DNA from 3 places in the Lactobacillus intestinalis genome. Region 1 is predicted to be linked to each of the others. Evidence: predicted binding sites of a transcription regulator. Region 1 holds the regulator's gene; each other region holds the start of a gene.
The links. The regulator HrcA, encoded in region 1, represses chaperone genes, less so after heat shock. The targets are predictions, from matches to a motif close to TTAGCACTCNNNNNNNNNGAGTGCTAA.
Positions count from the first base shown of each region.

Region 2: a site for HrcA is predicted at 1,994-2,020, ahead of KBW87_RS07665 (ATP-dependent Clp protease ATP-binding subunit). Genes of this name have one in related genera too.
Region 3: a site for HrcA is predicted at 1,625-1,651, ahead of clpP (ATP-dependent Clp endopeptidase proteolytic subunit ClpP). Genes of this name have one in related genera too.

Region 1 covers NZ_CP072983.1:773,008-776,224, forward strand. The annotation lists gene KBW87_RS03555 (RNA-guided endonuclease TnpB family protein) at 1-1,072, shown strand, start outside; gene hrcA (heat-inducible transcriptional repressor HrcA) at 1,294-2,343, shown strand; gene grpE (nucleotide exchange factor GrpE) at 2,356-2,931, shown strand; gene dnaK (molecular chaperone DnaK) at 2,948-3,217, shown strand, end outside.
Region 2 covers NZ_CP072983.1:1,616,899-1,620,115, forward strand. The annotation lists gene KBW87_RS07665 (ATP-dependent Clp protease ATP-binding subunit) at 1-1,960, opposite strand, end outside; gene KBW87_RS07670 (alpha/beta hydrolase) at 2,289-3,179, opposite strand; gene KBW87_RS07675 (PTS sugar transporter subunit IIC) at 3,169-3,217, opposite strand, start outside.
Region 3 covers NZ_CP072983.1:1,180,373-1,183,589, reverse strand. The annotation lists gene mgfK (gluconeogenesis morphogenetic factor MgfK) at 1-44, shown strand, start outside; gene whiA (DNA-binding protein WhiA) at 37-972, shown strand; gene clpP (ATP-dependent Clp endopeptidase proteolytic subunit ClpP) at 1,017-1,601, opposite strand; gene KBW87_RS05500 (SH3-like domain-containing protein) at 1,794-3,217, shown strand, end outside.

The sequences.
Region 1 (3,217 bases):
CTATAATACTGGGGAAAAAGATGCGCAGGGCCATGCTATCTGGTCGCGGATTCCGCGTGATCTCACTTGGCTTTGGCGTCCAGTTAAGTTTAAGCGTCTTCAGCTTGATCTTCAGCGCAATCGCGACTGGTCTTATTTAAATACAAGCAGCCAGCTTTCTTTGAATACCTTAATGGGGAGAAAGAAAGTTGATTTTGTCTGCAAAAATTTCGACCAGTATCTTGATGCTAGCCGTTGGAAGTTTGGCTCAATTAAGCTGCTTCAGTTCAAAAATAATTGGTATATCCACCTTAGTGCGACGATGTCCCTTCCTGAATATGAATTAAAGCAGACCCAGCATATCGTTGGGATTGATCGCGGTCTGCGCTTTTTGGCTGCCTGCTATGACGAACAGGGCCAGACTCTGCTTTGCAGCGGACAAAAAGTATTGCGCACCAGGCGCAAATATAAGAAACTCCGTGCTCAGCTTCAAGCCAAAGACACTAAGTCTGCCAAGCGAAGACTTAAAAAGATCGGTCAGCGAGAGAACCGTTTTATAAGCGATGTTAATCATCGCCTTACCAAGACACTCGTTGATCATTACGGTCCCAATACTATCTTTGCTTTAGAAGACTTAACCAATGTCCGCTTTGCGACTGAGAAAGCTGCCAAAAAGCGTCGCTATGAAATGGTTTCTTGGACTTTTTACCAGTTTGAGCAGTTTTTAGCTTACAAAGCTAATTTGAATTCTTCAACTGTTGTTAAAGTTTCTCCCAGATTTACCAGCCAGCGCTGTCCTAAGTGCGGAAGAATCCGTAAGGAGAACCGCAACCATGAGTTGCACCTCTACATTTGTGATGAGTGCGGCTACAAATCTAATGACGATCGCTTAGCGGCCATGAATATCCAGTTCTTGGGCGAACAGTACCATAAAGGTGTTAAAATACCTAAATTTACTAAATTAAGATCTGCCGAGCAAACTTGGCAGGTAAACGGGTATCGTCAACTGTCCGACGATGCAGCCTCGGAGGCGGAAGTCGCAAGACGCTATAACCGCTATCTAGTAAAAATAGATGAGAGCTGCAAACCCTAGAATTTATTCTAGGGTAGTTGATCTTCTTAAAGAATTCAAACCAGCAATGCTTTTGATTGAACACGATCCTTATTTTATTAAGGAAGTAGCTGATCAAGTAATTGAGTTGTGAAAAATATTTCAAAAAAATTAGCAGTCAGCTTGATATCGTGCTAGTTTTTAGTATAATGGTATTTGTTAGCACCTAATAGATGAGAGTGCTAAAAGTGAGGGCGATATTTATGTTGACCGAACGTCAAGAATTAATTTTAAAAACAATTATTCAAGATTTCACACAAGATCATGAACCTGTTGGTTCAAAGACAGTGATGAAACAATTACCAATTAAGGTATCAAGTGCAACAATTCGGAATGAAATGGCAACGCTAGAAGAGAAAAGGTTGATCGAAAAAACTCACTCTTCAAGTGGTCGGATTCCATCAAGTGAAGGGTATCGTTATTATCTTGACAATTTAGTCGAGCCATTACGTTTACCTGAAAACGTTTATGATAAAATTGTTTATCAATTAGATCGACCATTTCATCAAGTGAATGAAATTGTGCAAGAAGCTGCTAAGATTTTATCGGATTTGACGAATTATACTGCTTTTGCAGAAGGTCCCGAAAATCACGGTGTGACTGTTACAGGATTTAGAATTGTACCATTGTCGAACAGACAAATTATGGCAATTTTGGTAACCAGTGATGGTAATGTTCAAAATCAAGTTTATGCTTTACCACATCACATTCATGGGGATGAAATTGAAAAAGCCGTTCGGATGATTAATGATGAGCTAGTGGGGAAGAGTTTGAAAGAAATTACCCCAACTTTATTAAAAGGTCTAGCTAATCAGCAAATTGCCGGTACTCATTCAGCTGAACTCCTTAGTTTAGTTGAAGATGTTATTAAAGATGCGGCCAGTGAGCAGATGTATGTGGATGGTCAGATCAATTTGTTGAATAATAGCTCTGAGAAGAATGTGAATGACATTCGCTCGCTTTATGAATTAGTTGATCATAATGATCTGATTTCAAACTTGATGGGTGATTGTGAAAAGGTTGCTTCGCCGGATCTTCCAGTTCAAGTAACGTTAGGATCAGAACTTCCTAATGATTTATTGAAAAATTATAGTTTGGTAACTGCCAGATATAATGTGGGAGAACATGGTGAAGGTACAATTGCACTACTTGGTCCAACGAATATGCCATATTCGCAAATGATTGGGTTACTTGAATATTTTAGAAACGAGCTAGCCAAGAAATTGCTCGATTACTACGGAAGGTTTCAATAGAGGGGGTTAGCTGTGAGTAAAGAAGAATTTCCAAGCGAAAAGAATTTAGATGAAAAAGATACTGCTCCTAAAAAGAAAGTGGAGGAAACTCCAAAGGCTAACAAGGAGACAGATAATAAAGAAGATCAAAAATTAGCTAAGCAAATTGCTGAATTAGAAGCTAAAAACAAGGAACTTGAAGATAAGTATCTACGCAGTGAAGCTGAAATCCAAAACATGCAAAACCGTTACTCAAAGGAACGAGCTCAACTTATTAAATATGAATCTCAAAGTTTGGCTAAAGATGTTTTGCCTGCAATGGATAACCTAGAACGTGCTTTAGGCGTTAAGGTTGACGATGAAGCATCTAAGCAATTGAAAAAGGGTGTCCAAATGACCCTTGATTCACTTATCAAGGCCATGAAAGATCATGGTATTGTTGAAATTGAGGCTGATGGCGTAGAGTTTGATCCGACATTACATCAAGCTGTTCAAACTGTAGCAGCTGAAAATGATGATCAAAAAGATCACGTTGTTCAGGTTTTACAAAAAGGATATCAATACAAGGACCGTACATTGAGACCAACTATGGTTGTTGTTGCTCAATAGAAAGGGAGATTTATTAATGTCAAAAGTTATCGGTATTGACCTTGGAACTACTAACTCTGCAGTAGCAGTTCTTGAAGGTAAAGAACCTAAAATTATTACTAACCCAGAGGGTAATCGTACTACTCCATCTGTAGTTGCATTTAAAGATGGTGAAATTCAAGTCGGTGAGGTTGCTAAGCGTCAAGCTATTACTAACCCTAATACGATTGTTTCAATCAAGCGTCACATGGGTGAAGCTGACTATAAGGTTAAAGTAGGAGACAAAAGTTACACACCACAAGAAATT
Region 2 (3,217 bases), 840 kb from region 1:
TCAACTTAGCGATTGGAGTTTGAAGATCTTGTTCTACAACTCTTCTAAGTGGACGAGCACCAAACTTCTTGTCATAACCTTTTTCAGCGATAACTTTCTTAGCTTGGTCTGATACAGTTACTTCTACGCCCTTCTTAGCTAACATGTGTGACATTCTCTTCAAGTAAATGTCAATAATCTTATCCATGTCTTTTTCATTTAATGAGTTGAATGGAACAATAGCGTCAAGACGGTTCAAGAATTCAGGTCTGAAGTAGTTTTCAAGAGCTGAGATCAACTTATCTTGGTCTACCTTGCCATCCTTCAAAAGCTTGTCTGAGAAACCAGCGTTTGAAGTCATGATCAAAATAGTATCCTTAAATGAAACAGTTCTACCTTGTGCGTCAGTTAAACGACCGTCATCCATAATTTGGAGAAGTGCGTTGAAGACTTGTGGGTTAGCTTTTTCAATTTCATCGAACAAGATTAAACTGTATGGTTGGTGACGAACCTTTTCAGTTAATTGACCACCTTCGCCATAACCAACGTAACCTGGAGCTGAACCAATTAACTTGTTAACAGCCATTTGGTCTTGGTATTCTGACATGTCAAGACGTACGAAGTGATCCTTGTTACCAAAGACGTTGATTGCTAATTGCTTAGCAAGTTCAGTCTTACCAACACCAGTAGGTCCAGTAAGAAGGAATGAACCAGTAGGTCTGTCGCTGTCTTTGAATACTTGCTTACGAGCAATAGCGTCAGTGATTACATCGATTGCCTTGTCTTGGTCAATAACTACGCTCTTTAATTTCTTAGCTAAGTCTAAGTTCTTTTGAGCTTCGTCAGCATGTAATTCACTCATTGGGATATTAGTCTTTTGTTCAATAATGCGGTAAATATCCTTAGCAGTTACAACTGGAGTTTCAACCTTGTCTACATGCTTTAATTCTTTTTGTAATTTGTCAATTTCTTTCTTGAGTTCAGCAGCCTTGTCATAGTCTTCTGCTTTAGCAGCTTCAGCCTTCTTAGCTTCAAGTGCATGAATGTGAGTTTGTAAACTTTCTTCATCTGCAGGTTCAACTAAGAGAGCCTTCTTAGCACCAGCTTCATCCATCAAGTCAATTGCCTTGTCTGGTAAGTAACGGTCTGGAATGTATCTTTCTGATAATTCAACAGCAAGTTTCAAAGCATCTTCATCATATTTTACATGGTGGAACTTTTCATACTTGTCCTTAAGACCTTCCAAAATCTTAATAGCAACTTGAATTGAAGGTTCTGGAACTTGAACAGGTTGGAATCTACGAGCAAGTGCTGGATCCTTTTCAATTCTTTGATATTCACTAGTAGTAGTGGCACCAATTAACTTAAGGTCACCACTTGCAAGTGCTGGTTTCAAAATGTTAGCAGCATCGCCATTGTTAGTTTCAGAGTCAGTAGAACCTGCACCAACAATGTTGTGTAATTCATCAATGAACAATACAATGTTAGGATCATTCTTAGCCTTGTCAATAACCTTCTTTAATCTTTCTTCAAAGCTACCACGAAGACTAGAACCTGCAACCATATCGTTAATGTTAACAGCGATAATGTGCATATCCTTCATCTTAGCTGGAACATTGCCTTCTGCAATTCTTTGTGCTAAACCTTCTACGATAGAAGTCTTACCAACACCAGCAGGTCCGATTAATACAGGATTGTTCTTCTTTCTTCTTGAAAGGATTTCAATTACATTGTCAATTTGTTCGTCACGGCCAATTACTGGGTCAAATTTGTTGCTCTTAGCTTGTTCTACTAAGTCCACACCAATTGGCTTTTCTTTTTGTCCTTGAGGAACTTGTTGCATAGTTTGTGGAGTTGCACCGCTCATATTGCTTGAGTAATGAATTGGAATTGAACCATTTGATTTTCCAAAATCATCATTAAAGAATGAACTGTTCAATTCGTTAAATAAGTTGTCGAAATCATTGTTAAAGTATGCCATATTCGCAAACACTCCCTACTTCAAATTGTATTTTTAGCACTCTAGTTAGTCGAGTGCTAAACCTTATATTTATAGTATAGCAAGTTTTCCACAGATTGCAAGTATTTTTTGAAAAGTTTTCCACAGATTTTTTATAGTTTGTTAAAGTTGTTGATTAAAACAAGTTAGATATTGTTGTGGCAAGACTTTAGACGCTTCACAAGCAACATGAAAAAACTCGTGTATACGCCAACAGTTTCTACACGTCAAGTGTACCACTGAATAACTAGAAAACAATATAAAAACACTCGAATATAAAAAGAGTCTGAGACCAATCTCAGACTCTTACTTATTTCTTCTTACTTTTCTTTATTCGTTTTTGATTAATATCATTTTTTGGAACTGGATTTGGAACTTTCTTCTGTAACAAATATTGCTTCATCACTTCAACCACTTGCTTATTCTGTGGCAAATCCGAGTGTCCTGCACCGGCCCCAGTTACCGTGATTTCCATAAAGCTCTTTACTTGATTTTGAAAAACATACTTAGCTGCAGCCACACTAGCTTCAGGAACAATTCCATCTGATTCATAACTTTCTCCACCAGTTAAAGAATAAACAATAAGCGATTTAGGAATTCGCTTCTTATATTTAATAAAATCACTCAACATCTGCGTTTTATGATTAATATTGCTTTCATTAAAATTAAACGGAGAGGCCAAGGTCATCAATCTTTTTATTTTAATTTCAGAATTATAATCTGCATAATAATGCTCTAGCCAATACGTCCACACTAGTCCTCCATTTGAGTGACCAAAAGCCTTAAAATTATTAAACTTGTAAGTTTGCGACACTTGATAAAACGCCATATCTAGCCATTGAGCTTGCTTTTTAATGTTATTATAGCCATCTTTATTATTCTCAAAACCAATCACAATAATTGGTTCATTATCTCCACGATTAATAGATCCAGAATAATGTAATTTGCCATCCGTACTTACTTTTACCTTTAAAACACTATGTGGATGCTGGGTATCTTTATTTAAGAGAGTAATTAAAGGATTAAATCTCTCAGTCGTTGCACTGGAGCCTGGAACCATTACAATTGGTGACACCAAAGATTTACGACGCTCTGCTCGATCATGGTTGGTCTTTTTCATCCAAGAATAGGCTGGAATGGATAAAGCCACCATAATTGCAAAAATTACAATCAACCATTTTATATTGGATTTATTTAGCATAACGATCCTCTTCCTCATCATAGACAGTTAACTTTTCT
Region 3 (3,217 bases), 410 kb from region 1:
TTGAAGCGATGTCAAGGAGAAGAATGGCTGATAATAATGGTTAGTTATGCAAGTGATGTCAAAAAAGAATTAACTTCTTTGCCGGTTCATCCCGAGCATGCAAAAGCGGAATTGGCCGCTTTTTTGCGTATGAATGGGGTATTAAACTTACATGATCATCAATTTAGTTTAGATATTACTACAGAAAATCCTGCAATTGCTCGGCGTATTTTTTCTTTAATTAAAATTGCTTATGGAATTGAACCTTTATTAATTGTTTCCAAGAAGATGAAATTGAAGAAAAATAATCAATATTTGGTTCGTTTACAGCGAAATGTAAAAGAGATTTTGGAGAATCTTCAAATTTGGGATGATGAAAAAGGCTTGGTTACCCGCATTCCTGAACGTATTATGAAGTCACGTGAAGGAGCAATGTCCTATTTAAGAGGGGCTTTTTTGGCAGGAGGGAGCGTTAATAATCCAGAAACAAGTCGCTACCACTTAGAAATTTATTCAACTTATGAAGATCATAATTTGGATTTGGCGAAGTTGATGAATCAGTATTTTTACTTGAATGCTAAAACAACTAAGCGGAGACGAGGCTATATTACTTATTTGAAAGAAGCAGAAAAAATTGGTGATTTCTTGCATATTATTGGTGCATTAAATGCCATGCTTTCTTTTGAGGATTTACGAATTATGCGGGATATGCGTAATTCAGTAAATCGTTTGGTTAATTGTGATACTGCCAATATGAAAAAAACAGCCACCGCGGCTGCTAAACAAGTTGAAGATATTCAATTAATTGATGAAAAAAATGGTTTAGATAGTTTACCTGATAAATTGCAAAGTTTAGCTCGTTTTCGGTTAAGTCATCCGGAGCTTTCATTAAAGGAAGTTGCTGAACAAATTCCAGATGGTCCAATTTCAAAATCAGGTGTGAATCATCGTTTTAAAAAATTACGTGAGTTAGCAGATGGTTTAAGGGCGTAAAAAAATAGAGTTCCGTGGAACTCTATTTTTTATATTATTTGAAATTACTTCTTCTTGTTAACCATAATTTCATCGATTAAACCGTATTCCTTCGCTTCTTCAGCACTAAGGTAGTTATCACGTTCAGTATCCTTTTGGATCTTTTCCAAAGGTTGACCGGTAGTTTCGTGTAAGATTTGATTAATCTTCTTACGACTCTTCAAAATTTCTTCAGCAGCAATTTGAATGTCGGTTTGTTGACCTTGAGCACCACCTAAAGGTTGGTGAATTAAAACAGTTGAGTTAGGAAGTGCGAAACGCTTACCCTTAGTACCACTGGTCAAAAGAATAGATGCCATTGAAGCAGCCATACCAATTGCAATAGTAGAAACGTCTGATTTAATAAAGTTCATAGTATCCATAATTGCAAGACCAGAAGTAATTACACCACCTGGTGAGTTAATGTAAAGAGAAATGTCTTTAGTATTGTCTTGTGCATCAAGGAATAATAATTGAGCGATGATTGAGTTAGCCATTTGGTCGTTGATTTCACCGCTAAGCATGATAATTCTATCTTTTAATAAACGTGAGTAAATATCGTAGGCACGTTCGCCACGAGCAGTTTGTTCAATAACTGTAGGTACAAGCATATATTTGCCTCCTATAAAAATTGTTAGCACTCTCATGAGTACAGTGCTAATTAAATCACTTACTTTTAATTATGTCAATAGATGAGGCTCAGATGCTAAAAATTAATTAAATTGTATTGATTTTGTATTTTTCTATTACTATGGTTCATATTACAATAGAAGTAGTGAATTATTATTTCGGAGGGAATTTTTTTGAATTATTCAAAGAAAGTTTTGACATGTGCATCTGCTTTGGTAATCAGTTTAGGAATTTTTGCTGGTTATTCTACAACTACATTTGCAGCAAGTACTAGCCAAAACACAAGTACAAAAACAACTGATTCAAGTGTAAAAAGTGATACAGATTCTTCAAGCAAAAATAATTTAGCTACTAAAGGTGATAGTGAAGCGGGTAATGTAACGGATAAAAAGAAAGAGCCTGCGCAAACTACTACTAGTTACGATATTATGACTAAAGTAGCTGGAGCTAAGAATTACAAGGTATGGAAGAGTGTTTCAAACGGTAAAGTTCATACTAAGGTAGCCGATGGTCAAAATTTCCGCTATAGCCATATTCAATCAAATCAAAGTATTAAGACTAAGAAATATACTTACTGGTTGATTTATGTAGATGGTCGACGTGTAGGTTGGGTTAACCAAAACTACTTTGCTAGAAACACAATCGAAACTCCAAAGACCGTTTCTTTGGTAAGAAATGATAATTATACTTTCGATCCTAAAGATGCAATTAGTTATGCTACTGATTCAACCGGTACAGTCGTAGACAACCAAGAAGTGAATGTTTCTAAGTCTACAATTAATTGTGGTACCCCAAAGACTTATAAGGTAAAGTACACTTATGGGTCAGGTAGTTCGACTGTAGCTATCACAGTAAGAAAGAGTACCAAAGAAGGTTACGGGGATGCTGATAGCGTTTCAGCTAAAAAAGGTACTAATGATTTTCAATCATGGGATTCACACTACGGTGCCTCAATCAACTATATTAGTCCTAAGGAATTCCAACCAGAAACTGTAAAGCATACTTTTTCTAGTGGAAACCTTTCTTTGACCACTCGTTTATATCAACCAGTTCTATTAAGTATTAAAACTTATTCTGATGATGGAAATATTAATCGTGTAGGTCATATTCCAGAAGGTGTAACAGTTTCAAATAACTGGGCTTATACTAGTTTGCTTAGCCACACTAATTTGATGAATGGCCATATTGTTGGTTATGATTTAAGTAAGTTGAAGAGCCCTTATAATCCTCAACACTTAAATGAAATGAGTCAGGATAAGTTTAATAAGTATGTTCAAAATATTAAAGTAAGTCCTTATATTCCAATTGGTCACGGACAAGCCTTAGGATCAACTGACAAGTATATTTATGCTTTAGTAAATGATCATACAATGCATCAAACTACTGATTCAGAAGAATTAGTTCAAATCCGTAAGAGTGACATGTGCATTAATAAGATTTGGACTGTTAAGACTTGGAATAAGGGAAATGCAGAAGATTCTCGTTACTACCAAAACGCAGTGGTAGTTGATGATCATACTATGTATGGGCTTTACCATGATACTGAAAAACATCGTTATGAATACTGGAAGTTATCACGGACTGGCGATAATTGGTA